DNA from 3 places in the Enterococcus silesiacus genome. Region 1 is predicted to be linked to each of the others. Evidence: predicted binding sites of a transcription regulator. Region 1 holds the regulator's gene; each other region holds the start of a gene.
What was found. Region 1 encodes LexA, which represses DNA repair genes until DNA is damaged. Its sites were predicted from a motif close to CNAACANNTGTTNG; they were not measured.
Positions count from the first base shown of each region.

Region 1 (10,291 bases):
TTTTGCTTGTTCTTCTATTGTAGTACCAACAACTTCTCCAGTTTCAGGGCTTAAAGGGACTTGTCCTGAGGCAAATAATAAGCCATTCACAATATTTCCTTGTACATAAGGTCCAATTGCCTTCGGAGCATTATCTGTATGAATTGATCTCATCTTCTCACTCATTTCATTCATTTTCTTTTTTTTGACAGTCTGGACACAGACCGTATAGTTCTAATCGATGTTCATTAATTTCAAAACCTGTCAATTTGCTTGCCGCCATCTCTACATCTTCCAGTCCTGGATAATGGAAATCAACGATTTTACCACAATTTTGACAAATTGCATGATAATGTTTTTTAGAGCTGAAATCAAAACGACTTGATGCATCACCATAATTCATTTCTTGAACAAAACCGATATCAGTAAATAAACGTAAGTTATTATATACAGTTGCGACACTCATATTAGGAAAATGATCTTCTAACGAACGATAAATTTCATCAGCAGTAGGATGGCTATGATTCTCAATTAGATATTCTAGTATCGCATATCTTTGAGGAGTAATACGAATATTGGCTTCTTTTAATTCTTCAAGTGCATTCTTTACCAATATGTTGTCCATTTGGTTCCCCTCCCAGTCTTCTTTCTTAAATGATACTATTTCTAAACTATCTTGACAAGAATAATTGCATAAATAGTATGGGAAATCTCTTGTTTATCTCTAATTTATGAGGATCTCTAATTTATTACATACTTTTTGTGTGATTAGATAAGCTGGTGCTTTTCTCACCGGCAAAAAAGCTAAGCAAGTTACGCTTAGCTTTCAACGGTTCAGACTTATGGATTTATTAAACTCCTAAAAAGCAGGTCAAAAGTTGCGCCTTAGCTATTCAGAAAAATTGTACAATGCTGTTGATAAATAGCGTTCGCCATTATCAGGGATCACGGTCAGTACTTTTTTACCAGCACCTAATTCTTTTGCGACTTCAATAGCGGCAAAAACTGCAGCACCAGCTGATATCCCTACTAACAGACCTTCTTTAGCTGCTAATTGACGAGCTGTTTCCATGGCAATTTCACTAGGGACTGCAATAACTTTTCCATAGATTTCAATATCTAAAACTTTTGGAATAAAACCTGCCCCAATTCCTTGGATTTTGTGAGGACCTGGCTGGCCACCTTCTAAAACAGGAGATTCCGTTGGTTCCACCGCGACAATCGATATTCTAGGGTAGACTCGTTTCAGTTCCTTGCCAACACCAGTTATGGTACCACCAGTACCAACACCAGCAACAAAGGCATCTAACCCGGCTGGCCCAAAAACATCTTGAATTTCTTTACCAGTTGTTTTTTCATGTGTTTCAGGGTTAGCAGGGTTATCAAATTGCATGGGCATAAAATAGCCATCTTTATCAGCAAGTTCTGTTGCTTTTGCAATAGCGCCCTTCATTCCTTCAGCTCCTGGGGTTAACAACAATTCAGCGCCATATGCCTGCATCAATTTTCGACGTTCGATGCTCATTGTATCCGGCATAACAATCACAACTTTATATCCTTTAGCAGCACCAACCATGGCCAGACCGATCCCAGTGTTTCCACTAGTCGGCTCTACAATGGTATCTCCTGTTTTAAGTAGTCCGCTTTTTTCTGCTTTGTCAATCATACTTAAGGCAATTCGATCTTTTACACTGCCACCTGGGTTGAAAAATTCGAGTTTCACAAAAACATCTGCTGCTCCCTCGGGGACAATACGTCCTAATTTTACAATGGGTGTCTTACCTATCAATTCGGTAACTGAATTAAAAATTTGAGTCATTCGTCATTCCTCCATCTTAATATTCGTGCAAGCAAAAACGTTCTTCTGTTTATAATAGCTTATATCAGCTCATCTGGCTATCATTTTGCAATTTAATCAGCTGTTGTTTCCATAAAAAAATGACTCTTGCTTATGATATAATAACGTTTGTAAAGAAGTTAAAGGAAAACTGTTGTTCATTTCATACAAATAAATCGGCTATGTACTAAATGTTAATTTGAGACACTTTTGTGATTGTTTTATAAATGCTCAAAGTATATATAGCTATAATTAACATTGTTATAACAACGTTTAATACCCCTTAACACAAACTTAATAAAAGTATTGTATAGTAAATAGGACTTTAAAATTTAGTAAGTAGGAGTTAATTCAATTATGAAAATTGTAAATATTAGCCCCCGTGGCTATTGTTATGGTGTTGTTGACGCGATGGTTATTGCTAGAAATGCTTCACTCGATGAAAGTTTACCTCGCCCTATCTATATCTTAGGGATGATCGTTCATAATAAACATGTGACAGATGCTTTTGAAAGTATCGGGGTTCATACATTAGATGGAGAAAAACGTGAAGATATTTTAGCACAGATAGATCAGGGAACTGTTATTTTTACCGCCCACGGAACTTCGCCAAAAGTAAAAGCATTAGCTCTCCAGAAAGGTTTGACTGTTATTGATGCAACCTGCCCTGATGTTATGATCACACATGAATTAATTGCAGAAAAAGTGGCTAAAGGATATGAGATTATTTATATCGGTAAGAAAAATCATCCTGAACCTGAAGGAGCAGTTGGCGTATCGCCTGATCATGTTCATTTAGTTTCAAATCAGTCGGATATTTCAGCACTAGCTTTAACTGCAGAGGCTATTTTTGTGACCAATCAAACAACGATGAGTCAATGGGATGTTGGCAACTTGATGGATTTGATCAAAGCTAAATATCCCCATGTACATATCCATAAAGATATTTGTAAAGCTACACAAGTTCGTCAAGAAGCTGTTGTTGAGCAAGCAAAGGGCTGTGACTTGACGATTGTTGTGGGTGATCCGAAAAGTAATAATAGCAATCGCTTAGCTCAGGTTTCCATCGAACAAGCAGGAGTCCCAGCTCATCGGATTTCTGATGTTTCTCAAATCAATCCTCAATGGCTGTTAAATGTAGATCAGGTTGCTGTTACAGCCGGAGCTTCCACCCCTACTCAAATTGTTCGCGAAGTCATCGACTATTTAAAACATTTTGATATTAATGACCCTACAACGCATCAGAAAAAATCAACCACAACCTCTGATGCAATTTTGCCTAGGCCACGAATCAAGGACTTGACGAAGAATCGGCAACGGCGTTTAGAAGAATTACGTTTAGGAAAAAGATAAAAAAACTGCCAACAAACCGTCAGTAAACGACAGTTGTTGGCAGTTTTTTATGCGACTTGTAAGACTTGTCCGACCGTGATCAATTCAGCAGATAGGCCATTTGAAGCCATAAGCTGATCAACTGATAGCCCGAATCTTTCAGCAATGCCCCAAAGAGTATCGCCAGAAGCAACAGTATAAGATTGAGTAGTGAGTGTGGCAATACTTTGCCCAACAGCTGATTGAGCTACTGGCGCTTCACCAGTTACTGAGGTTTCAACGGTTCCCCAATCATATGCTGTTAAACCATAAGTTGCAATCAACCAATTTAATTTACTTGCATAACCTGGATCCGTTGCATAACGTCCAGCCAAGGCTGCTGTAGCATCCATGTAGCTAGATGTGTTACTTTTCCAGACACCAGAGTAATGGTAGTCTCCGCTTGATGCTAAAGTTGTTTTAAGAACATTGGCATGATCTTGAAATGACTCAGCATATGACGAATAACTTCTAAATGGTTCTGTCATCGTAACCCACTGTCCATTCAAATATTCTGAGGTAGGCATATAAACTGTTTGTCCATTATAGCTTCCCTTTACACCAAATAAATTATAGTTTGGCGCTGCTGCTAATCCGGATGTACCATAACTACTTTCTAGCAATGCCTGGGCAATCATTACAGATGCGTATAGGTCATTTGCGTCAGCTACAGACGCAGCTGAATATCCAATAGAATCAATAAATGCTTGTTGTGAAACATCTCCTTGCGCTTCAACTTCGTTTGCATGAACACTTAGAGGGAGTAAACTCCCTGCAATCGGAAGAAAAACTAATGAAGTTCCTATTACAGATGCTAATCGTTTATTACTAGTTTTAGGCTCTTTTTGATGATGTCTGCTACTTCTTGTCTTAATCTCGTCCATTCATTTGTTCCTCCTCAATAGAACATCGTAACACCATTTTACTCGGAGAATTTTTTATAAACAATTATTTGCTCTTGAAACTTGAAGTTTTAAAGTCAGTGTAGTCAGGCTGAAATTTTTGTTTTATTGTTCTGAGTATATTTGTTTTATTCAGTTTACATGATTGTATATTATTCGAACGTTTTTTTTATGTAAATACCTTTATTATACAATTATTAAGTTTTTTTTAATAAACAAAAAAAGATTGCAATATATTTCGTTTGCACTACAACTTTTACAAAAAGATTGCGAAATGTTTTAATCGGAGTGCGTAAAATGAAAAAAATGTCGTTATGGTTATCGTTAAGTGGTCTGCAGAACCAAGTGTTACCGTAATAGCTGATAATAATGGCAACTTTTCTATATCCATGTATTTGTTACTGGACAAAAAGAAGCAGCTATTCACAAATGTGAATAGCTGCTTTTTTATTTAAAATTGTTTACTTTACAAATTATTGTATTTTGATACTACATTTTCAACTGTAAAGCCGAATTCTTTCAAGACTAGATCACCAGGAGCTGAAGCCCCAAAATGATTGATTGTCACAGTTGTACCAGCCGTACCAACGTAACGCTCCCATCCAAATGGTGAAGCTGCTTCGATTGCTACACGCTTAGTCACATCTTTAGGAAGTACAGACTCTTTGTATTCTGCCGTTTGTTTTTCAAACAAATCAAAGCTTGGTAATGAAACAACGGAAACATCTTGACCTTGTTCTGCTAAGGCTTTTTGTGCTTCAATCGCTAAGTTGACTTCTGAACCAGTTGCAATCAAGATTCCTTCAGGTTTTTCACCCTTTTGTTTAGAAATAACATAAGCACCTTTTTGTACAAATTCATTTGCATGCTCCTGAGTTCCATCGATAACAGGTAAATTTTGACGACTTAAAACTAATACAGTTGGAGCGTCTTTCGTTGTCATGGCAATCTTCCATGCAGCAACTGTTTCATTACCATCAGCTGGACGGATTACTTGAACACCTGGCATACAGCGAATACTTGCTAATTGCTCAACAGGTTCGTGAGTTGGACCATCTTCTCCTACTGCCACAGAATCGTGGGTCAAGACATACGTCACAGGCGTATGTTGAAGAGCTGCTAAACGTAATGCAGGACGTAAATAATCGGTAAATACAAAGAATGTTCCGCCATAGACACGGCTTCCTCCATGTAATTGAATTCCGTTCATGGCAGCAGCCATCGCAAATTCGCGAACGCCAAACCAAATGTTGCGACCATCATATTGACCTGGCTCAAAATCTTTTTCTGCTGCAACCATCGTATTATTTGATGCAGACAAATCAGCAGAACCGCCCCAGAAACCTGGTACAGTCTTAGAAATCGCTTGAATTGTTTCTTTGCTTGTAACTCGGCTAGCCGCGCTTGATCCAACTTCATATGTTGGTAGTTCACTATCCCAATTTTCAGGAAGTTCATCAGCAAAAGCTTGTTTAAATTGTTTCGCTAACTCAGGATGCTCTTTCGTATAGTTTGCAAACATATTGTTCCATTTATCTTCGGCTTTTTCGCCTTCATCAATCATTGTTTCCTTGAAACGAGCAGCAACCTCGTCGGGCACTGTGAAATCAGGATATTCCCAACCGTAAACAGCCTTAGCAACAGTAATTCCTTCTGCGCCAATCGGTGCACCATGAACTGACGATGTACCTTCTTTTGGTGCTCCATAACCAATAACTGTTTTAACTTCGATCAATGTTGGTTTATCTGTTTCAGCTTTAGCTGCTTCGATTGCTTTGGAAATTTCTTCTAGATCATTCCCATCTTTTACTAAAATATGTTGCCAACCATAAGCTTCATAACGAGCGCCAACATTTTCAGTGAAAGCTTTTGATGTAGGACCGTCTAATGAGATGTCATTTGAATCGTATAACACAATCAATTTGCCTAACTTCATGTGTCCTGCCATAGAACTTGCTTCTTGTGAGACACCTTCCATCAAGTCACCATCACCACATAGTGCATACGTATAATGATCGATCACAGGGAAACTATCACGATTATATGTCGCAGCTGTGTGGGCTTCAGCCATTGCCATACCAACAGCCATCGCAATTCCTTGACCTAAAGGACCAGTCGTTGCTTCAACACCATCTGTATGATGCACTTCAGGATGTCCAGGTGTTTTACTTCCCCATTGACGGAAGTTCTTCAAATCATCCATTGATACACCGTAGCCTGCTAAGTGAAGTAAACTATAAAGCATTGCAGAGCCATGACCTGCAGAAAGAATAAAACGGTCTCTATCTGCCCAGTTTCTTGATGTTTTAGGATTTACTTTCAAGTGTTTTGTCCAAAGTGCGTATGCCATCGGTGCAGCACCCATCGGTAATCCAGGATGTCCTGAATTTGCCTTTTGTACTGCTTCGATACTTAATGTACGAATTGTATTGACGCCTAACTGATCAGTGTTGTCGAACAAAAAAATCATCTCCTATTTAGGTTTTTTTTACCTTTATTAACTATATTTTAGCCTATTTCCTTTATGAAAGCAATTACTTTTAGTAAAAAAAACCAAAATTATTTTCTATTGTGTAATCCTTTGTCTTTTTGGATTTTTTTTAGTTTATCTGGTGTAACATCATTTCCTTTAGGATCGACAACTTTCATCCCTTCGATATGATGACGCATCCCTCCACGGAAAGCAGCTAAATATTCTTGACGAAGCACTTTTTGTTCTTCTTTTTCACTCTCGGATAACGTGCTTTCCTTTGCCTTTTTCGCAAGCTCATTAATTCGATCCATTTTTTCAGATGATAACATGATTCTGCCTCCTTATTTTTAAAGCTGAGCAGGCTCGTCCAGTCTTGACAGAAAAATAGGAAAATATGGATGTAGTGCTTTTTACTACAATCATATTTTATCTTTTTTCCGAAAGACTAGCCTGTAAAGCTAGACAACATTAAAAGCTGAGCAGGCTCGTTCAGTCTTGACAGAAAAATAGGAAAATATGAATGTAGTGCTTTTTACTACAAACATATTTTATCTTTTTTCCGAAAGACTAGCCTGTAAAGCTAGACAAGTTTACTTTCCATGTCTATCTTATAAGATGAGCCGGAAAAATACAACTATATTCATGATAAAAATGAGGAACGACAGCCTTTATTGACAGAATGTACTATTAGACACGACTATTTTTTATCAATAATTAGCGTTCATAAGTATTTTCCAAAAAAACACGAACGCTTGTTTGATTCCTGTATAAAACTATGGTACACTAACATTATAAATTGAAAGAAGGTGCGGGTTGTGGTGAAACGTACAGACACAAGGCAAATCGAAGTATTAAAATATATATATGAGCAAGTCGAGCTTAAAGGCTATCCACCGACTGTACGGGAGATTGGAAAAGCAGTAGATCTTTCTTCAACCTCTACTGTTCACGGACATTTAGCTCGTTTAGAAAAAAAGGGCTTGATTTTACGCGACCCTACAAAGCCAAGAGCGATTGAGTTGACAGCTGATGGTTTGGAAAGGATCGGTGTCAAACCATCAGTCATTCCAATGCTTGGTGTTGTTACCGCTGGTGAACCTATCTTAGCTGTAGAAGAAGCCTCTGACTTTTTCCCTCTCCCTCCTGATCTAGTAGCAGAAGAAAATGCTTTATTCATGCTAACTATTAGAGGAGAAAGTATGATCAATGCAGGAATATTAGATGGCGATCAAGTCATTGTACGTAAACAAAGTGCTGCTTCTAATGGTGATATCGTTATTGCGATGACCGATGAAGACGAAGCGACTTGCAAGCGATTCTTTAAAGAGACAGATCATATTCGTTTACAACCAGAAAATGATGCATTAGATCCAATTATTTTAAATAACGTGAGTATTTTGGGAAAAGTTGTTGGATTATACCGCAATCATATTTAGATAAACTAAAAAAGCAGACTAAATTGGGTCTGCTTTTTTAGTTTATCTTTGTTTTATTTATAATGATAGGAATAACAGCTTAGCCTAAAAAGAGCTTTATATGAATTATTAACTAACTCAACGCTGTTTTAGTAGATTAACCGTTTCTCTCTTCATAAGCTTAAATTTAGTTTATTCTGTTGCTACTTTACGTTGGTATGTTTCAAATTGATAAGCATAGGTATTTTCTTCGTCCTGGACCCCTTCACTCAAATTGATCAATGTCCAATTCTCCCAAGAAACATCTGGAAATTTTGTATCTCCATCAAAAGTGTGATGGAGAACAGTCCGATACAAAACATCACAATAAGGTAGAAAGTCCTTATATATAGCTGAACCACCTGCAATAAAAGTAATCCCAGAAAAAGTTTTTGCATAATCAAGTACCTCAGCTACAGTATGCGCTACATTGACTCCTTCAGCCTGATACCCTTTGTCTTTAGTCATAACGATTGTTTGTCGGTTAGGTAGCGGACGACTTCCCATGCCCTCAAAGGTTTTTCTCCCCATAACGATTGTGTTATCTTCAGTCATTTGTTTAAAAAATTTCAAGTCATTCGGCAGATGCCAAGGTAGCCGATTTTCTTTGCCTATTGTCCCTTGCTCATCCTGAGCCCATATAGCTGCTAACATTGAAGAACTCCTTTCAAATTAAACGGCGATTGGCGCCTTGATTGCCGGATGCGGCTCATATCCTTCAATAGCAATATCTTCCATTTCAAAATCAAACACTGATTTTTTATTTTGATTTAATTTCAGTGTAGGAAACGAGCGGATTTCTCTAGAAAGTTGTTCGTTCATTTGATCAATATGATTCGTATACAAATGAGCATCCCCTAAAGTATGCACAAAATCCCCCACTTCTAAACCAGTTTCATGGGCAATTAAATGGGTCAATAACGCATAACTGGCAATGTTAAATGGTACACCAAGAAAAACATCACCACTGCGTTGGTACAACTGACAGCTCAACTTTCCATCATTTACATAAAATTGAAACATTGTATGACAAGGTGGTAAAGCCATTGACGGAATGTCTTCTGGATTCCACGCTGACACAATCAGACGTCTTGAATCAGGTGTTTTTTTGATCATTTCAATAACATTTTTCAGCTGGTCAATAAACTGTCCATTTTTCGTTTCCCAATGACGCCACTGGGCGCCATAGATATTGCCCAGTTCTCCATACTTAGCAGCAAAAACATCATCTGTTAAGATTTTATCACAAAATTCTTTGTGCTCTTTTTGATACATCTCTTTAAAAGTATCATCAGTCAACACTCGGTGACCAAAATCCGTCATATCCGGTCCGTGATAATCATCACTTTTAATATAACGCTCAAACGCCCATTCATCCCAAATATGATTATTATGCTCTAGGAGATAACGAATATTTGTGTCACCGTTTAAAAACCACAGCAACTCGCTTTTGATCAAGCCAAACGGCACTCTTTTAGTAGTGAGTAAAGGGAAACCTTTTGATAAATCAAAGCGCATTTGATGACCAAAAATACTCCGTGTCCCTGTCCCAGTCCGGTCTTCTTTTAAGTGACCTTCTTCTAAAATTTTACGACCTAATGCTAAGTATGCCTCTTCCATCAATACTGCCTCCTAATTATCTGCAAATTCACTTAAATATTCCCAACGTTCCATTTTTTCTTCAAGTGTCTGTTCTAGTGATGACAATTCTGCTTGCAGTTCCTGAAGCTTCGTAAAATCATCACCTTGGTGATTCATTTCTTCTGTCAGTTGAGCAGTTCGTTCTTCTAGAGAACCAATATCTATTTCGATTGTAGCCCATTCTTTTTGTTCCATGTAAGTCAATTTCTTTTTTTCTTTCTTTTCAACTTCTTTAGCTGCTTTTGTATCAATTTTAACTATTTTTTTTGACTCTTCTTTACTTGTTGCCAGATATTCACTCATCGATCCAAAGTAAGTAGTGATTTGACCTTCGCCTTGGAAAACTAGTAATTTATCCATCGTTTTATCTAGAAAATAACGATCATGGGAGACTGCTATTACGGCACCTTTAAATGTTTGGATATAGTCCTCTAAAATTGTTAAAGTGTCGATATCCAAATCATTTGTCGGTTCGTCCAATAATAACACATTTGGCTGGCCAATTAATAGTTTTAACAAATACAAGCGACGTTTTTCTCCACCTGAAAGTTTACCGATAATTGTGCCGTGCATAAATCGTGGGAATAAAAAACGTTCTAATAATTCAGCAACACCAATATTAGTTCCGTCGCTT
Region 1 covers NZ_JXLC01000032.1:4,417-14,707, forward strand. The annotation lists gene RV15_RS16455 (RidA family protein) at 1-153, opposite strand, end outside; gene perR (peroxide-responsive transcriptional repressor PerR) at 167-604, opposite strand; gene cysK (cysteine synthase A) at 869-1,798, opposite strand; gene RV15_RS16470 (4-hydroxy-3-methylbut-2-enyl diphosphate reductase) at 2,174-3,169, shown strand; gene RV15_RS16475 (glucosaminidase domain-containing protein) at 3,217-4,071, opposite strand; gene tkt (transketolase) at 4,556-6,550, opposite strand; gene RV15_RS16485 (DUF896 family protein) at 6,649-6,891, opposite strand; gene lexA (transcriptional repressor LexA) at 7,378-7,998, shown strand; gene RV15_RS16495 (dihydrofolate reductase) at 8,170-8,670, opposite strand; gene RV15_RS16500 (thymidylate synthase) at 8,689-9,636, opposite strand; gene RV15_RS16505 (ABC-F family ATP-binding cassette domain-containing protein) at 9,649-10,291, opposite strand, start outside.

Region 2 (10,291 bases), on a different contig from region 1:
AACAAATGATTCGCCTATTTCAATAGCAATTCATCTCCGCTGTTTAGATAATAACTGTTTTTTCTATCTTTGGTCATTTTAGTCTGCTATATAAGACCTAATAAGTGTAACCTTTTGAATCAGACAAAAAAACACGCTAAACTAGTTCTAGGAGGTAGTGAACAGATGAAAAATTATGGGCTCACTGTCAGAAAAATCCGTTTAAATAAAGGCTACAGTCAAAAAGAAGTTTATGCCGAAATCATTACAAAATCTTATGCCATTGAATTTGAACAAGGAAAGCACGATATCTCCCTTTTTTTATTTATGCAGATTTTGGATCGTTTAATGGTAGATATCGATGAATTTTTTTATATTCATAATGAGTATCGTTTAGAGGAAGAAAGTGATTATATCAACAACTTTTCCCAGGCCGCCAACCGCCATGATATTAAAACACTAGAAAACATGTACCAAACATTGCTCCAGACTGCTTCTACGCCACTGACCTTTGTTCGTCAGGCAGAACTACGTTTAAGAATTCAGTCCTTCAGCTATTTTGAAACCTACAAAAATTTTGAACATTGGCAAGGGAATGCAGAAGATATCCAGATCATCAGCCACTACTTGATGAATGTGCAAAGTTGGACGCTGCAGGAAATTATCTTGTTTAGTAACAATGCTGATATGTTTCACCAAGAACAACAGATTTTCTTTTTTAAGCAATTATTAAAATCCTTGCCTAACTACCAAGCATATGACCGAGCAATTCCAGTTTATGCTTCTTTACTGGCAAATATCTTGCCAACCTTATTCCGTAAGCAAGAGTGGGCTGTAATTTCACAAGCGTTAGATTGGTTGGAGCAACTAAGTAAAGAATATACAAACAGTTTTTTTCGAATCGTTTTTATCTATTACAGTGGATTATTAGCTATCTGTCAAGGAAACAATATCGCTGGCGAAAAAAAAGTTCGTTGGGCATTGAATACATTAAAAGTAGTCGGCCAAGCAGAGATTGCCGCAGAGTTTGAAGCTTTTTTTGCAACGATCAATGGTTCAGAACATGGTTAAACGCCAAGAAATTATTTCTGCTCTCATCATTTAAGCTAAAAAATTACTCACCCCACTTGTTATCTGTGGGGTGAGTAGTTTAATTCTATTATTCTTGATAATACGATTCATAACCAAAATGTTCATACGCTAGAGCGGTTGCGATCCGGCCTCTTGGCGTTCGCTTGATAAAGCCTTTTTGAATCAAATAAGGTTCATACATATCTTCCACTGTCTCTGTCTCTTCACTGATATTCACAGCTAACGTGCTTAAACCAACTGGGCCGCCACCATATAATTCGATCATTGTCTTTAATAGTTTTTGATCGACATAATCTAAGCCTTGATGATCAACTTGTAGCAATGTCAACGCTTGATCAGCAATGCCTCGATCAATTGTCCCATTTGACTGGACTTGGGCAAAATCACGGACACGCTTTAATAAACGGTTGGCAATCCTTGGTGTGCCACGAGAACGACGGGCAATTTCAAATGCGCCTTCTTCTACGATTTCTGTTTGAAAAATATCCGCTGAGCGCAGAACGATTTCTTTTAGATCTTGTGTTTCGTAATATTCCATATGAGAAATGATTCCAAAACGATCTCGAAGCGGTGCTGACAGCATTCCTGCTCGAGTTGTTGCACCGATCAAGGTAAATGGTGGTAAAGGGAAATGAACGGGATGAGCAGTCGTCCCTTGTCCTACCATGATATCGACGTAAAAGTCTTCCATTGCAGAATAGAGCATTTCTTCTACAACACGAGGTAAACGATGGATTTCATCGATAAATAACACATCGCCTGGTTCAAGCTCATTTAAAATTGCTACCAGATCACCCGCACGTTCGATGGCTGGACCACTAGTCGTTCGAATATTAACCTGCATTTCATTAGCAATCACCATGGCCATTGTCGTTTTTCCTAATCCTGGCGGTCCATATAACAAGGTATGATCCAACGCTTCTTCCCGATTGCGGGCAGCTTCGATGTAGATTGTAAGCTCCTGTTTGACTTTATCTTGGCCAATATATTGTTCGAGAAATTGGGGACGTAGTGACTTTTCCAGCGACGCCTCCCCTTCACTTGTTTCAGCGGAAAGTAGTCTTTCATCTTCTGTCATAGCCATTCCTCCTTAGCGTTTCATCATGAATTTCAATGCATTACGTAAATATTCGTCTGTTGGCTGCTTGCCTAGCTCTTCTAATTTTGGTGTGATTCGTTTGATCTCTTTTTCACTGTAACCTAAAGCACTTAACGCCTCTAATGCTTCTGTTAACGATTGATTGGCTGATGACGTCGGCGCTTTGGCCATTGCTTCAACGGCTGCTTCTGAGGTCTCCAACTCCCCTAGTTTTCCTTTAAGGTCTAAAACCATTTGCTGTGCTGTTTTTTTACCTACACCAGGAAATTTCGTTAAGTACGCTGCATCTTCACTTTCGATGGCATTGATCAAACCACCATGATCATCAGAAGCCATGATTGCAAGACCGCTCTTTGGTCCGATCCCTGAAACACTGATCAGTTTTAAAAATAATTGCTTTTCATCTAAATCACCAAACCCATATAACAAATGAGCGTCTTCACGGATCACTTGATGGATATAAATTTTGATTTGCTGATCGGTTTTTCCAGAATAACGGTAGGGATTGCCTACAGAAATTTGAAACCCGATGCCATTTGTTTCTACTACAATATAATAAGGACTGATAAATGTCACTTTACCAATAATATACTCGTACATATTTTCACCTTTCTCACTACCCTTTACGTTTTACACGCACATACGTTTCTATTTTAGCACATATTCAGAAAAATCAGTAGCTTGAAAAAACGATTATCGGTAAATACCATCCCCGAACACGCTTGGCTAAACGAAATACTTATCTGGTATTTCTTGCAGTTTAGCTTAAACAAAAAACACCGACCTATTTTGGCTTCTGTCATTTTTATCACAACAGAAATCAAGTATAGGTCGATGCCTCTTTCATTCACTTCATCAACTTAGCACTTTTTAATTTGATTGATCTTCTTATTCAGAAATATACGTCCATTTATAATCATATCTCGCGCCTGCTCCGTGAGCAATTACGCCTTTAACTTTTTGGTTCCGCATATGCGCTTCTGCTTTTTGATAGACTGGGGCAACACCCATCTCATCGATCAATAGTTTTTCAGCAGCTATCATATCAGCCCAGCGCTTTTCTGGATCTGAAGCATCTTTGTTACCAGAATCTTCGACTAACTGATTGTATTTTTCATTTGAGAAACATCCTCTGTTATAAGGGCCTCCTGTTACAAACAAATCAGTAAAGCTGCTTGGATCTGCATAATCAGCACCCCAACCGCCCATGAGCACTTCGAAATCACCATTTTTACCACGATCTAAACGAACAGCAAAGGGAACATTGGTTACAGTCACGTCAACACCTTCTAAGGTCTCTTTGACTGCGCCTTGGATATATTCCAAGATTTTTTTCGTAGAATCCGTATCATCGCCTAGAATATCAAATTTAAATGTGTCGATTCCTAGTTCTTTTTTTGCTGCTGCCCAATATTTTTGGGCCTTTTCCTTATCATAGTTCAATAAGTCTTTATTTTCATCTGCAAAGTCCTTGTTAGCAGATGGCGAATAAGACATCCCTTCTGGTACTAGCCCTGTAGAAGCAACCGAGCCATCGTCTAAGATCCGTTCAACGACTGCCTTACGATCTATGGAATAAGAAATAGCTTTTCTTAGATTAGCATTATGATAAGGTGATTTTTCATCTCTTTGATTAAATTCTAGATAAGATGTACGTGCGTCTTTTTCGATCACAAGCTCTGGATCATCCGCCATTTGTTTGGCTAATTCTCCACTTAAAATGACATCGTCAGCTTGTCCATTCTGGAACAGATTCAAAGCAGTCGGTGCTTCTTTCACTACGTTTACCTCAATCTTATCCAATTGAACAGTCTCTTTATCCCAGTACTGATCATTTTTTGTATAAGACCAGTCAGTATCTGTTCCCGCTCCGTCAAAATCAGTCAAGGTAAATGGTCCGTTGTAGACAGAATCCTCACTAGTTGCTGCGTAGGCGTCACCTTTTTCAGCAGCTATCTTTTTATTTTGTGGGAAAAATGATGGAAATGCCAGTAAGTAATCAAAGTAAGGCGTTTCTTTCTCTAATGTTACTTCTAGTTCATGATCATTGATTGCTTTGATCCCTAATTCATCCAGTCCTTTTTTACCGTCAGATACCTCTGCTCCATTTTTTACCAATTCAAACATATAAGCGTACTCAGCCGCTGTTTTGGGATCGGCCGTCCGTTGCCAACCATATACATAGTCCGCTGCTACGACTGGATCGCCATTCGACCATTTTGCCTCTTCTCGTAACTTAAATGTATAGGTCAAACCATCATCGCTTTTCTTCGCCATCTCAGCCGCTCCTGCAGCATGTGGTTTGCTTTTCTCATCTAGTCGGTATAATCCTTCGTAGATATTATTAAATGCGGAAAAGCTTATCGTATTCGTTCCTAAAGATAGATCGGCTGTGGGCATTTCTTGTTGGACAACGAGTTTAAAAAGCTGCTCCCCATGCGCTTTCTTCTCATCTTTGCTACTATCCGTAGAGCTTGTTGTACCACCTCCGCAAGCTGCCAATACTAATGTAGACAATAGTAGGACACTAACTGATTTCATTCCATTCAACTTTTTCATAATTTTCTCCTCAACAAACAATTATTTTCTTTTTTATTTCAATTTTCTGAACATTCTTATAATAATAAAATTTAGAACAAATAGCAATCTTTTTCTATGATAGCAAAATAAGGATGGGACATAACTCTACGAGTTACATTCCATCCTTAAAAAAATCTGAACAAACAGTGGTAAAAACAGCTATTACGCTCTGCTTTGATCCCAATCTTTTGCCACATTTAAACAGTCTTAGTCATTATTTAAATAAGGTACTATATTCCCCATAGCCTGCTTTTTCAAGCTCTTGAACTGGAATAAAATGCAAGGCTGCTGCATTAATACAATAACGTAATCCGCCTTGATCTTGTGGTCCGTCTGTAAAAACATGTCCTAAATGAGAATCTGCTTCCTTACTACGAACTTCAACACGTTGCATTCCTAAAGAAAAATCTGTTTTTTCTTCGATGTCTTGTTTTTCGATTGGCTTAGTAAACGAAGGCCAGCCGCACCCTGCATCATATTTGTCTGTTGAGCTAAAGAGTGGCTCACCGCTGACGATATCCACATAAATACCTTCTTGATAAAAATCATCATACTTACCTGAAAAAGGTCGTTCCGTTGCATTTTCCTGCGTTACAGCGTACTCGATATCCGATAATTTTTCTTTCAACTCTTTTTTTGATGGTTTTTCCATGACAACTCACACCCTCGCTTTTTAGTTAGCCTTATCATAGCACTCTTGAGAAAAAAACACTCATTTTCTGTTTAGAAAATAAGTGCTGCAGGTTCAATCAATTCCAAGGAATATCTAAATCGATATTTTGCGCAAAATCAATACTCTCTTGACGTTTTGCTTGTCTAACTTTTTTTCTGGCTTCATAGCCTTGGCAAATAAATTGCTCTTCTTTCGTCTCAGGTTCGATCGTTTCAGGTAAACTAGCTCCTTTAGGTACAACAAAGGTCATAAAGCAAGTTCCCGCTAAATAACGCTCACCTGAAAGCAGATCTTCTCCGATCACTTTTGCAAAAATCTCCATTGAACGAGTGCCAACACCAGAGACATATGCATCGATACACACAGAATGGCTGGCTTTTAAAGGCGCCAGAAAATCTAAATGATCAACAGACGCCGTCACGATTGCAGCTCTTGAGATTCGAACAGCAGCAATGCCGGCTGTCTCATCCAGCCATGCCATCAGCTGTCCGCCAAATAATGTTTTATGAAAATTTAAATGCGGATACGTGATTATATGCGTTTGGATTGCTCTTGTTTGCGAACATTTCATCCGTTGTTTCCTTCTCTCTTTAGTTTATGACTACTCAAACGCTGGCAACATACGGTATAACGTTGCGATCGGTAGTCCCATGATTGAATAATAGTCCCCTTGAATAGTTTTCACCAATAAAGCTCCTTGTTCTTGAATACCGTAGGCCCCAGCCTTATCCTGATACTCTTTTGTGTCTAAATAACGATTGATCTCTTCATCGGTCAAATCGTAAAACTCGACTGTTGCAGGAACAGTCGCGGAAGATTCTTGATCATCTTTCAACAACACAACACTCGTATATACTTTATGTGTCCTGCCGCTTAACTTTCGCAACATGCGAAAAGCATCGTCTCTGGAAGTTGGTTTTCCCAATATTTCATTATCGATCGTCACGATCGTATCTGAGCCTATGACTAGATCATTAGGGTACTGTTTTGCAACATGCATCGCCTTTTGTGCTGCCATAGTCAAGACGTAATCCATTGGAGTAAAATAATTTTTGACTTCTTCATTGATATCAGCTGGAACGACGTCAAAATCAGCGATGATGCGACTCAGTAGCTCACGTCTGCGCGGCGATTGAGAGGCTAAGATAACTTTCATTCGTATATAACCTTCTTCCTCATACTTTTTAATGTGGATCTTGTATACGTTTAAACATTTTTTCCATATCTGAATTGGTAAAATGAATCAAAACAGGACGGCCATGAGGACAATTAAACGGATTCTCACAGGTTTCAAGATCCTTCAGTAGCACTCGAGCCTGTTGTTCATTTAAATAATGATTGGCTTTTATCGACCGTTTACAGCTCATCATGATCGCTGTAGCCTCACGAAATTTTTTGACACTGACAGAGCCTGTGGTCAAAAACATATCGATCATTTCACGGATGATCGTTTCTTCTTCACCTGCTGGATACCAGGTTGGATGAGCGCGAACGATAAAACTATTTTGCCCAAAGTCTTCTAAATGAATGCCCACTTCTGCTAATGTTTCTTTTTGTTCTTTGATTTTTAAGGCATCACTGTTTGGATAATCGATCACGATTGGGACTAATAATTCTTGTAGATCATTGGTCACTTCACCGATTTTTTCTCTGAAATATTCGTATTTGATGCGCTCTTGAGCAGCATGTTGATCGATAATATATAGACCATCTTTGCTTTGCGCAAAGAGATAGGTGCCGTGCATTTGACCAAAATATTCTAACTCGGGAAAACGTTCTTTCGGACGCTCATCGACTAGTTTATTCAACATCTTATTCAAATCATTTTGAGCGCCTTTCGCTGAAAAATCAACTTCTGGATGATGGCTCAGTTCTTCTTGATACACGTGTTCATCAACAGTTGTCTGTTCTTCAGTTTGAGGGGTTTCTGCTAATTTTGTTGATTCAGCAAACTCACCTAACTGACGGTTATCAGAAATTGACTCTGCCTCAACTTCTGTTGGCGCGCTGAATGCGTAGGCCATCAAGGCTTCTTTTTCAAGTTCTTCTTTTGTTTGTGGTTCAGTTTCTGCAAACTTACTAGCAGGCTGTTGCGTTGGAAATTCTGGTGTCGATTCTTTGACAAAAAAATTCCCGCTACTAGCATCATAGCCTAGACTGCTAGGCTTTCGAATGGGGCGAGCGGTTTCCTCTTGTTCTGTCAAAGGAATTTCCATTTGTTCAACTTTAGGCTGTTGCTCGATTTTCTTTTTAAAACGAAGATTGTCTGCGGCATTTGGGATCAATTGCTCGTGGCTTAATACTTCACGAATTGCTACACTGATCAGAGCCATCAAGTCTTTCTCTTTACTCAAACGAACTTCTTGTTTGGTCGGATGCACATTGACATCCACTAATAAAGGATCCATCTCGATCTCTAACACGGCAAGCGGAAAACGTCCCACCATCAATTTAGAGCCGTAACCATCCACGATTGCTTTGTTTAACGCAAAGTTTTTGATATAGCGGCCATTGATGATTGTCGACAAATAATTTCGGCTAGCTCTTGTTACTTCTGGCAACGAAACATAACCAGTCAGCTTAAAGTCTAGATCTTCTGCTTCGATCTTCAGCATTTTTTTTGCCGTGCCAATACCATAAATTCCAGCAATCGTTTGTTTTAAATCACCGTTACCAGTTGTATTCATCATTTTATTGCCATCATGAACTAAGCGGAAAGCTATTTTAGGATGGCTTAACGCCAAGCGATTGACGATATCCCCTACATTGGCGAGTTCCGTTTGGATCGTTTTGACATATTTTAAGCGAGCAGGCGTATTAAAAAATAGATTTGAAACAGTGATTTTTGTGCCTTTTCTTAAAGCCGCTGGGCGGTGTTCTTCGATCTTTCCGCCTTTCATCTGCACATAACTACCTTCTTCCTCTTCAGAAACCGCTGTTTCCACAATGATTTCTGAGACAGAGGCGATACTGGGTAGAGCTTCTCCCCGGAATCCTAAACTACGGATACGGAATAAATCATCTCTTGTATGGATTTTACTTGTTGCATGACGTTTAAACGCACTCAAGATATCCTCTTTTGCGATTCCTTCGCCATTATCAATGACTTGGATTGTTTTAAGTCCTGCTTCTTCAATAAAAATATCGATTTGAGTACTGCCAGCATCGATCGCATTTTCAACAAGTTCTTTGACAACTGATGCAGGACGTTCTACTACTTCACCAGCAGCAATCTGATTGGCAAGTTGTTCGGATAATTCTTGTATTTTTCCCATCTAGACGATCCTTTCCTGGCTCAGTTTTTTTCTTTACGTTTAAATTCTTTTTTGTAATTCGTGTAGTTTATTTAACGCATCCATCGGCGTCATTTCTAACAAGTTTATTTTCTTTAAGGTATCGATCACACCTAATTCATCTGTTGATACTTCTTTAAATAGCGAAAGTTGCTCTGTATCTTCTTTAATTTCATCTTGGTATTCAATCGTTTTAAGGGGTTGTTCCTCGGACTCTAATGCTGAAAGGATCGTTGCCGCTCTTTCTAATAAAGCACTTGGCAATCCAGCGATTTTAGCGACATGAATCCCATAACTTTTATCTGCTGGTCCATCCATCATTTTATGCAAAAATACGACTTCGCCATTTTTCTCTACGGCGCCGACATGAATATTTTTTAAGCCAGTTAAACTCTCATCTAACACCGTTAATTCGTGATAATGGGTAGAGAACAGTGTTTTCGCTTTGACTTCTCGATGAATATACTCAATGATTGCTTGTGCTAGTGCCATCCCATCATAGGTTGCCGTTCCCCGACCAAGTTCATCGAATAAAATCAAGCTATTTGGTGTAGCGTGACGCAATGCTTGATTGGCTTCCATCATTTCCACCATAAAGGTACTTTGGCCAGCGATCAAATCGTCTGATGCTCCGATTCTTGTGAAAATTTGGTCGAAAATCGGTAGCTCCGCCGATTCAGCTGGAACAAAACAACCGATTTGAGCCATCACGACTGTTAGCGCTAATTGGCGCATGTAGGTACTTTTACCAGACATATTTGGTCCAGTGATTAACAAGATGATGTTGTCTTTATTCATATGAACACTGTTAGGAATATATTCTTGATGTCCCAACACTTTTTCTACAACTGGATGGCGGCCTTCAACAATATGCAGCTCTTTGCTGTTGCTTTTTAGGATCGGGCGAACATATTGGTATCTTTCACTCACTGTAGCAAAAGCTTGTAGGACATCTACTGCGCTGATCGTTTTTGCTAGCTTTTGCAGACGTTCGATATTCGCTTTGACTTGTTCACGAACTTCTAGGAATAATTGGTATTCTAGATCAACAGATTTTTCTTCTGCTTCTAAAATCAAGGTTTCCATTTCTTTTAATTCAGGTGTGATAAAACGTTCCGCATTCGCTAAGGTTTGCTTGCGTTCGTATTTGCCTTCTTCTAGGTTGGCTAAGTTAGATTTTGTGACTTCAATGTAATAACCAAATACTCGATTAAATCCAACTTTTAAGGTCTTGATGCCTGTCTCCTGGCGTTCTTTAGCTTCTAGCTCAGCTAACCATTGTTTACCGTGACGCATGGCATCGCGGTATTCATCTAGTTTTTCATTGTAATTATCTTTAATGATATTTCCTTCTGTGATTGCAAGCGGCGCTTCTTCGTTGATAGCTGTATTGATTAGTTCAACGATATCTTCCGCTGGATTTAAATCTAATAATAAATCATTCCACTCGCCTTGGTTGATACCAACGATCAATTCACGAACCAATGGTACTTGTTCTAATGAAGTTTTCAGTTGAATCAAGTCACGGCCATTTACATTACCAAAAGCGACCCGGCCAGCTAAACGCTCTAAATC
Region 2 covers NZ_JXLC01000001.1:130,535-140,825, forward strand. The annotation lists gene RV15_RS00590 (helix-turn-helix domain-containing protein) at 166-1,050, shown strand; gene ruvB (Holliday junction branch migration DNA helicase RuvB) at 1,139-2,149, opposite strand; gene ruvA (Holliday junction branch migration protein RuvA) at 2,162-2,770, opposite strand; gene RV15_RS00605 (peptide ABC transporter substrate-binding protein) at 3,059-4,729, opposite strand; gene msrB (peptide-methionine (R)-S-oxide reductase MsrB) at 4,965-5,402, opposite strand; gene RV15_RS00615 (acyl-CoA thioesterase) at 5,500-5,994, opposite strand; gene RV15_RS00620 (Maf family protein) at 6,025-6,579, opposite strand; gene mutL (DNA mismatch repair endonuclease MutL) at 6,608-8,698, opposite strand; gene mutS (DNA mismatch repair protein MutS) at 8,738-10,291, opposite strand, start outside.
Region 2: the regulator LexA is predicted to act here: its motif matches at 2,806-2,819, upstream of ruvA (Holliday junction branch migration protein RuvA).

Region 3 (10,291 bases), on a different contig from region 1:
TCGCAATATAATCTTTAAAGCGTCCCGGCATTGGTGTCCATTTCGTATGGATCGCACCTAATACAGCATAACAGTCCTTGATTGAATCGACGATGACCCGGATCGCCAGTAAATCATAAATTTCATTAAACTGCTTCTTGTGGTCCTTCATTTTACGATAAATCGAATAAATATGTTTTGGTCGACCGTAGATTTCAGCATAAATATCTAAATCCTCTGTTGCTAAACGTATATCTTCAACAGCTTCTTCAACATATGCTTCGCGCTCGTCTCTTTTACTTTGCATTAGATTCACGATACGATAATACTGATTTGGGTTAATATAGCGTAGAGCTGTATCTTCTAGTTCCCATTTGATGCGGCTGATCCCTAAACGATGAGCAAGCGGCGCATAGATTTCGATCGTCTCTTGGGCAATTCGGCGTTGTTTATCTTCACGTAGATGCTTTAATGTCCGCATGTTATGCAGACGGTCAGCTAATTTTACCATAATCACGCGCAAATCTTGAGCCATTGCTAATAACATTTTTCGATGGTTTTCAGCTAACTGTTCTTCGTGAGATTTATATTTTATTTTTCCAAGCTTAGTCACGCCGTCAACTAACATCGCAACATCAGACCCAAATTCATTGGCTAGATCTTCAAGTGTTACATCTGTATCTTCGACTACATCATGCAAAAAACCTGTTGCAACAGTATGTGGATCCATCCGTAATTCAGCTAAAATCCCTGCAACCTGAATTGGATGAATAAAATAAGGTTCCCCAGATTGTCTCACTTGACCTTCATGCGCTTTTTCCGCATAGTCACACGCTTTTTGAACAAAAGCAACATGTTGTGGCGCCATATATTTCGATACCAGTTTAATAACTCCTGGTCCGGTCATAATTTCCTCTTTTGGCATTATTTATCACTCCTTTGTCCCTAATCGCAATGTTGCTCTGTTATTTACGCTCTAACATTTAAAATAGAGATTATGTAAAAAATATTGGTAGCACCTGATTTATCTAGCTCAACATAGTTTTTCTAATTAGTGTTATGTCCGTTTAAAAAAAGAAAAGCACCACTTGAAACAGTAGCACTTCCAACATCTTTTATTATACTAAATTTCGCCAAATTTTCAATTCCTCACGTTTTAATTCCATTTTGAAATCAATGGCAAAATCTCACGGCCGTTGCTAATCCCAATATAAGAAGCTCCTGCTTGAAACAACAGCTCGATTTCAAGTAAGGTTGGCGCTTTTACATTTACTTGAAAAGTCATTTGTTTTTTTCTGCCGGTTCTAAGAAGGCTCATATCATAGATCGCTTGTTCCATCGTTAAATTTACCCCTAAAGAAATAGCACTAACATTTAACGTAGCAATATCCATTGTTAATACTTGCTTTTGATTACCTGTTAGTTGACTGCTATCTAAAAAGTAGCCTAGAGCATTCCGCCCAAATGACAGCTGCTCCAACGCTTGAAAACTTTGATTTCCATGAAGTGGCAGTTGTTCAGGCGTCATAGTTACAAAAACGTCAGATGCACCGTCTCTATACAATTGTCCTGTTTCAAAGGCTTTTTTTGCTAAAGTTCCGCTACCAAGCGGAAAATCAACGAAACTGCCCACTTGAATCATCGTTCCAGTTAATAGTTGCTTTGCTCTAGCAACATTATAAGGCAAAACAAAAATTGAACGAACAGGAAATTCCTTTAGAAAAAGGATCTCTTCTGTAAACTGTTGATCTGTACACAACGGATCTATTAACATAATTGAAATTTTCTGCAACTCTAACTCCATAAATAGCCCCCTAAACCTTACACTAATTCAAATTGATAACTAATAGCACTCAAAGCATAGAGCGGTGCCGTTTCTGCACGTAAAATGCGCGGACCCAAGCCGCAAATAATTCCCTTGTGCTCTTGAAATTCTGCTATTTCATCTGGTGAAAAACCACCTTCTGGTCCAAATATGATCAAAAGAGAGTCACCAGCAGACAGTTCAGAAAGGACCGTTGCAAAACAGCTGCGTTCCCCAATTTTGGCCGATTCTTCGTAAGCGATCAAGACTTTATCATAACTGGAAAACCTCTCGATCAACGCTTGCTCTTTTTCTAATAATACAATATCTGGCGCAAACTGGCGATGAGATTGCTCAGCTGCTTCTGTCGCTATTTTTTTCAAACGCTCTGTTTTTTTCGCTAACTTTTTGTGATCCCATTTTACTACAGAAGCTTTAGCTGGAAATCCTATAAATTTATGACTGCCTAGTTCGGTTCCTTTTTGAACGATCCATTCTAGTTTATCTCCTTTTGGATAACCACATGCGATCGTCACATTGATCGGCAGCTCTTTTTCTGCTTTTTCTTTACTGACTTCTTTTAAATAAACGGCGTCTTCTGTAATATCTGTGATTTCAGCAATAATTGCTAGACGATCACTAAATGCTAAGAAAACTTTTTGCGTCGGTTCCATCCGCATCACTCGAACAATATGATGATAGTTTTCTCCTGTAATCATATAAAGCTCTTTGGTCTCATAAGGCTCCGTCAAAAAATACCGCTGCATGTTACTCTTCCTCAGTTTTCTTTAAAATAATCGCGTACCAATCGCCTTGTTGAAAAATCTGATCTACAAGAAAACCCATCTCTGTCATTTTCTCTAAGATCATCGCTTTTTTCTCATGTATAATTCCTGAAACAATCAAGGTTCCATCATTTTTTAATAAACGCCAGGCATCCTCGATCATTAAAGTAATGATATCCGCTAAAATATTTGCTACGATTACATCTGCTTCGATTGTTACATTTTTCAATAAATCATTAGCTGAAACATGTACATCACTAGCAATCGGATTCATATCCATATTTTCTTTTGCTGCTGTTACGGCCACTTCATCTAAATCATAAGCATGCACTTCTTTTGCGCCTAAATATTTGCTGGCAATGCTTAACACTCCTGAACCAGTCCCAACATCAAGTAACGTTTCACCGCCACGTAAGACTGTTTCCAGCGCTTGCAACGTTAAACGTGTTGTAGGATGTGTTCCTGTCCCAAAAGCCATTCCAGGATCTAAAGTAATGATCTTTTCAAACTGATCTTGTGCTTCATATTTTTCCCAGCTTGGAACAATCGTTAGAAAACGCGTCACACGAACTGGATGATAATATTTTTTCCAAGCTGTGGCCCAATCACTTTCAGCGACTTCGCTAACGCTCACTTCGTTCTTGCCGATTGCAAGACCAAATTCCGGTAAGCGAGTGATACTTTCTTTGATAAAAGGCAAAATTTCTGGCAAGAAGGTTGTTTCTGGAAAATAGGCCATTACTAAAGCACCATCTTTAATATGTGTAAATTGCTCCTTATCAAGTAATTCTCCGTAAAGATCACTTTGGAAATTTTCAACGTCTAAAGAATCTTCAATAGCTACACCACTAGCTCCTGCTTCCATCATAATATTTGAGATTGCCTCAACCGCTTCACTGGCTGTTTCTACTTTTACTTCTGTCCACTTCATACGATCACCTCTTTTTAATAGCTTGGATAAGCGATATACGTGTCGCCATCTGCCTGTTGATATTTTTTTATCGCGGTTTCAAAAGCCTCTTGCGACCATTTCAGTTCAAACACTTCTTGATTTTCATCTGTTAAAAAGTCTAATAAATCACTTTGACCTTCAGTCAGCACTTCATTTAAATAGTCCACAAAGCCGTCCAAAACAGACTGATTGATGCCTTTTTTACCTTCATAAGGAATGACAGCTAAATATTCTTCCTCATCAACAGATGTTTTTTCAGGATGGTAAAACAACACACCATCTTCAAATTCAATGATCTCCTCTTCTGAGATGGTTCCTTGCCGATCGTCGATTTGTTCATGTTCAGTATTTTCAGCGAATAATCGAAAGACAACTTCGATGGAATGATTTTTTGTATTCCAATCAAGAGCTACATCATATTCTGTAATTTTTTGGGTCATTTGTTGATCTAAATAAGTCAACATGGTTACTTTTTTCATTTATTTTCTTCCTTCCAGCCAAAAGTTTTCTGATTGATATCATTTCTTCGTTGTTTGGATATATACGGATTCCCTGAGACAGCATATCTTAACGGCTGCTCTGTCCAGATACCTTTATTTGGTATCCCAATTCGAGGTAGTGAGATGATTTTCTTTGGTGTTTTTCTTTTTTCAGGAACAATCCTAAGTGTACTGTCAAAAATCGATTGACCGTATAGTTCTCTGTCAATTCCTAAAGCTGCCACTAATTTCCCAGGTCCATTAGATAACTCGATTCCTTTTCGGCCATTACGGTTTTCTTCCATTTTTTTGATCCCTTTAACGGGTTCGATTGCCCGAATCATTACTCCTTGCGGCTTGCCCTTTTCTTGAGTCACCATATTTAAGATCAAATGAGTATGCATGGTGTATAGATAAATGGTTCCTGGTTGCTCATACATCGCCTTTAATCGTGGGGTATTTCTCAATCCAAAACTGTGAGCCGCTTCATCTTCCGGTCCTAAATATGCTTCTGTATCAACAATGTACCCTGCAAGAATGCCAGAATTTGTTTCATGTTCTAAGTACATGCCCAGTAAAAATTGAGCGATTTCTTCAGTCGACTTTGTATTAAAAAAATTTATTGTTTCATTCATTATTTTTCACCACTTCCTATCATACACGAATCGAGGTCTATTATCCATTGAAATAATGGACAACTAATGCGGTAAATGTCTGTTTTTTATGGTTTTTATATGCAAAATCAGCTCAAATACAAACGTACGTTCTTTGTGGTATAATAGATAGAGAATTTATTTTCCAGCTTCACGGGCGAGCTCCTCAGAAAAAGATAAAAATAGATTGTGGCAAAGAGCACCACCTTCCATTTTTCCTATTTTTCTGTCGAGGTTGAACGAGCCCGCTACGCTTTTAAAATAAGGAGGTCCAACGATGCAACAACCATTAGCTTTTCGTATGCGGCCGCGTAATTTAGATGAGGTCGTTGGTCAGCAACAACTTGTTGGTCCAAGCAAAATCATCCGCAGAATGGTGGAAGCGCGCATGCTTTCATCCATGATTCTATATGGTCCCCCAGGAACTGGCAAGACTAGTATCGCAAGCGCAATCGCAGGTTCTACAAACTATGCTTTTCGCCTTTTAAATGCCGCAACAGATACTAAAAAAGATCTGCAAATCGTTGCAGAGGAAGCTAAAATGAGCGGTACTGTGATCTTATTACTGGATGAGGTCCACCGTTTAGATAAGACAAAACAAGATTTTTTACTACCCCATCTTGAAAGTGGTAGAATTATTATGATCGGGGCGACAACCGAGAATCCGTATATTACAATTAATCCAGCGATTCGTAGCCGAACACAAATTTTTGAAGTTAAACCATTAACGGAGTTGGACATTCAAAAAGCGATCAAAGAAGCCTTAGCTGATAAAGAACGTGGTTTGGGTGAGTATCCTGTTGTTTTAGAAGAAAAAGCTCTGCAGCACTTATCCCGTGCCACAAACGGTGACTTACGCAGTGCCTTAAACGGATTAGAATTAGCAGTAAAATCCACACCTGAAAATGAAAATAATCAAATTGAACTTACGCTGTCGATCATTGAAGAATGTGTCCAACGTAAGGCTTTGACCCATGATAAAAATGGTGATGCTCATTATGATGTAATCTCGGCTTTTCAAAAATCGATTCGCGGAAGTGACGTTGACGCAGCGCTTCATTACCTGGCCAGACTTGTTGAGGCTGGCGATTTACCGATTATTTGCCGCCGCTTAATGGTGATTGCTTATGAAGATATCGGTTTAGGAAACCCGCCAGCCGCAGCTCGGACAATCACAGCTGTGCAAGCTGCCGAAAAATTAGGCTTTCCAGAAGCCCGCATCCCTCTAGCTAGTGTGGTTATTGATTTGTGCCTGTCACCAAAATCTAATTCTGCTATTAGTGCCATTGATGCTGCTTTGTCCGATATTCGTGATGGAAAAGCAGGAGATGTCCCTGATCATTTACGAGATAGCCATTACTCAGGTGCGAAAGATTTAAATCGCGGAATCGGTTATCAATATCCGCATAACTTTGAGAATGCTTGGGTTGATCAGCAATATCTTCCAGATAAAATAAAAAATGCACATTATTATGAACCTATTGATACTGGAAAATATGAACAAGCGCTACACCAACAATATCAACGGATTCAAGAGTGGAAAAAAGGGAAAAAAACAAAAAAATAATCGCTTTCAAATTTAGGCACCCTCGTTGCTGTTTGTTCTATATTGTGCTATTATAAAGATGGTAAATCTGTGATGTACGCGTTGTCTTTTTTGTGTGTTGACCGAACATTTTATTGATATCTAGGGATCCTTCTGGTACCTAAGCTGGTAACAAGCCTTTTCATTTGGTAGTTCGAAGCTGTCAGTCGTGGAACCCACCTGCTTTGTTTGCGGGTTCAATACTATAGGACGAATAACGGCATCGACGGATTTTACCATTTTTATTAGACTACCTAACAATTTGCGAAGTGCAAATTGTTTTTTATTTGATGGAGGTTCTTTCAATGGTTCGCGTACTTATTTTTATATCCGTAGCATTATTAGTGATTATTGGGGTTTATTTATTAAAAAAAGCAACAGTTTTTTTACCGCTGATGCATAATGGAGAACCTGATGAAAATAAACAATTTTTACATCAGTTTGGTGTTTTTTATCTGATCTTAGCTGCAATTGGGATTTTAGTTGGGCTCTTTAATTTAAAGTTTTTTTCTCTGTTTTACATTTTTAGTTTACTTGTGATTTCAGCTATATTCAGTGTTATGTTTGCCAAGAAGATTCTATAATAGTATCTTCTTTTTTATTTTCTTTTTTGACGATTTTGTTCTACAATTAAACTATCAAGAACTATGTAATTTCAACTATTTGAAAGGAGTGGTCACAATGTTACAAAATTATCGTAAAATCATGGTTGCAGTTGATGGATCATCTGAAGCAGAATTAGCTTTTCAAAAAGCAATGAACGTTGCCATGAGAAATGATGCAGAATTACTTCTAGCTCATGTTATTGATACACGGGCTTTTCAATCTGTTTCTTCATTTGATGGTGTTTTAGCAGAACAAGCTACAGAAATGGCAAAACAAACGCTTGAAGGTTATAAAAAACAAGCAAAAGAGCATGGTTGTGAGAAAGTGTCCAGTATCATTGAATATGGTTCACCCAAGCCTTTAATTGCAAAACAACTGCCTAAAGATCAAGAAGTGGATCTAATTATGTTAGGTGCCACCGGTCTAAATGCAGTTGAACGATTATTTATCGGCTCTGTTTCTGAATACGTTATCCGCAATGCAGCCTGTGACGTGTTAGTCGTAAGAACAGACTTAGCTAATAAAGTCCCTGTTCAACAAGATGATGAATAGTACTCAACCATAAAAAAAAATTTTTATACTAATTTATTGAACAAAGTTTAGTTCAATTTCAAAGGATTTAGAAATAACTAAAAGAAGTTATTTCTAAATCCTTTAACATGAGTGGAAATTCAATTAATTATCTGCATCACCTAAAAAACGAAGACCGAAAATCTTTTTCATGATTTTCGGTCTTCGTTTCTATTGACTTCGAACTAATACCTAAAGCTCTTCTTTTTTATGTTGATTATTTTCTTAGACGTTCAACATCACGAGCAATCATTAATTCTTCATCTGTTGGAATCAATAATACTTTAACTTTAGAATCGTCTGTAGAAATCACTGATTCTTTTCCACGAACATTATTTTTCTCATCATCTAGTTCACAACCAAACCAAGTCATACCTTTGATTACTTCGCTACGAACATGTGCATCATTTTCACCAATTCCAGCAGTAAAGACAATTGCATCAACACCGTTTAAAACAGTTACGTAACTACCAATGTATTTACGGATACGGTCTGTAAAGATATCATAAGCTACTTGAACTGCTTCTTTATCCATGTTTGCTTCTAAATCACGCATATCACTAGAGATACCAGTCAAACCAAGTAGACCTGATTTTTTATTTAAAATATCAATCATATCTTTGATATCTGTTAATTCAAGTTTTTCCATTAGGTAAGCTAGTAAAGAAGGATCAATATCCCCAGAACGAGTTCCCATTGTTACACCTGCAAGTGGTGTAAAGCCCATTGATGTATCTACAGATTTACCACCATCAACCGCTGTGATTGATGCACCATTACCTAAGTGACAAGTAATGATTTTTAGCTCTTCGATTGGACGACCAAGCATTTCTGCTGCACGCTCAGCAACATATTTATGGCTTGTTCCATGTGCGCCATATTTACGAGCGGCATATTTGTCATAGTATTCAGTTGGAATACTATATAAAAAGTTGTGTTTTGGCATTGTTGTATGGAAAGCCGTATCAAACACAGCAACACTGATAATATTAGGCAAGATTTTTTTGAATGCTTTGATTCCCATTGCATTAGCAGGATTGTGTAATGGCGCAAGATCTGCTAATTTTTCAATTTTTTCTAAAACTTCATCATCAATGACAACAGAATCTTTAAAGTCTTCCCCACCTGCAACCACACGGTGACCAACACCTGTAATTTCATCGAAAGATGCTAAGATGTTCAATTCAGTTAGTTTGTCCAATAACATTTTTACAGCAACATCGTGATCATTGATATCAATAACTTCTTCATATTTTTTGTCATCGCCGTATTTGATTGTAAAGATAGAATCATTTAACCCAATTCGTTCAACGATCCCTTTTGCGATTACTTCTTCATTTGGCATTTGATATAACTGCCATTTTAAACTTGAACTTCCAGCATTGATTGCAATTGTTTTAGACATAATACTCTCCTCTTTTATCAGTTGTTTTATTTTAAATTTGAAGACTTCCAAGCCTCAAATTGTTGAAAAAATTGTGTGATTTTTGCAGGATCTTTCAACGAACCTAATTTTGCAACAAGAACTTCCTTCGCCTGTTCGCTTTGTTCACCTTTATTTTGTACAAATAAAATACTTTTTCTCGACTGAACTGATTGAAAAAGTTCATCTGGTAGTTGGATCATTCCTTGTAGATAAACATTTTTCTGGAGCCAATTTTTAAAGAACGAACTTTGCTCTGTCTCTAAAATATTAGCCGGTATCAAGAATAAACCGTAGCCGTCAGGTTTAACAAATTTCATCGCTTGTTCCATCAATAAATGATGCGCATAACTATGACCTTCTTGCGCTGCTGAGTCAAATTCTTTGACCTTTTCATCATTTGGATAAAATCCGATTGGCAAGTCACTAACTGCTACATCTACAGGATCAACAAGTAAGTCTTGTAATCCATCTTGATGGAATAATTGTATTGCCGCTTTTGTCCATTCATTATTCGTAGCTGAAACAGACAGCAATGTATCATCGATATCGACACCAAAGCCTTGAACAGTGTACTGAGCTATATTCAAGTTAAGAATAATCGTCAATAAAAGATTGCCCATACCAGTTGCAATATCTAAAATTTTAAGCGACTGTTTGGGACTGTATAGCTGTTCGATCAAATAAACAAATAAAAAACCGATGCTATCTGGTGTTAGCTGATGATTTGCTTGTAAGGACTCTATTTTATTCCCTTTAAGTAAAATCAACTGAGACAAACGTCTAATCTCTTCTGGTTCTAATTCGATTGCTTGTAATTGTTGATAAATGGTTTTAAGTTTTTGAACAGTTGGCTCATCCGGCACTCCATCCAGCACACGTACTTGATAATTATCAATGATATTCTCACCGTTTTCAGTGTACGCGTCTAAAAAAGAAGTATCTAAAGAACGTTTTAGTAATTGGATGGCTTGTTCCATTAAACCGAAAGCCTTTTCTATTTTCTCAGGGAACAAAAGAAACACCTCAATTTCCATCTATAATATAACAATTTTCATACCTGTTCTATTTTAACGAAAAACGAGACAATAATCAATCAATTTCCTAATAATATTTATAAATCAATGAACTACTCCTATTTTCACAAAATAAATTAAAAGATTTTAACAGAAATTTTTTCAAAAAAAAGCTCTGTATTAGTTTTTTTTAATATTAGTTTGATACACGCTTCACAAATTTTAAGTAATTGCTATTTTTCACTTTTAATCTGTTCCTTTTGGATTTGTACTTTTTCTTTTTCTCTTTCAAGATATTTTTCTTGAAAAGTATACGTAGTTTGCTTTAACTGAACTGTTAAGTTTAGTGTTGGTTGCTTATATTCGTAATGTAGAGTACCTGTTGAAAAATGTTGATTTCCAGCTTTCTCAAGTGGATACTGCTCTTGCTTAACATCAG
Region 3 covers NZ_JXLC01000004.1:92,358-102,648, forward strand. The annotation lists gene RV15_RS04005 (RelA/SpoT family protein) at 1-904, opposite strand, end outside; gene RV15_RS04010 (deoxyribose-phosphate aldolase) at 1,136-1,783, opposite strand; gene RV15_RS04015 (16S rRNA (uracil(1498)-N(3))-methyltransferase) at 1,801-2,550, opposite strand; gene prmA (50S ribosomal protein L11 methyltransferase) at 2,552-3,499, opposite strand; gene RV15_RS04025 (DUF3013 family protein) at 3,514-3,999, opposite strand; partial or broken gene RV15_RS04030 (DNA-3-methyladenine glycosylase) at 3,935-4,634, opposite strand; gene RV15_RS04035 (replication-associated recombination protein A) at 4,930-6,219, shown strand; RNA gene ssrS (6S RNA) at 6,281-6,474, shown strand; gene RV15_RS04045 (hypothetical protein) at 6,543-6,821, shown strand; gene RV15_RS04050 (universal stress protein) at 6,919-7,395, shown strand; gene RV15_RS04055 (acetate kinase) at 7,631-8,818, opposite strand; gene RV15_RS04060 (class I SAM-dependent methyltransferase) at 8,845-9,852, opposite strand; gene comGG (competence type IV pilus minor pilin ComGG) at 10,086-10,291, opposite strand, start outside.
Region 3: the regulator LexA is predicted to act here: its motif matches at 4,754-4,767, upstream of RV15_RS04035 (replication-associated recombination protein A).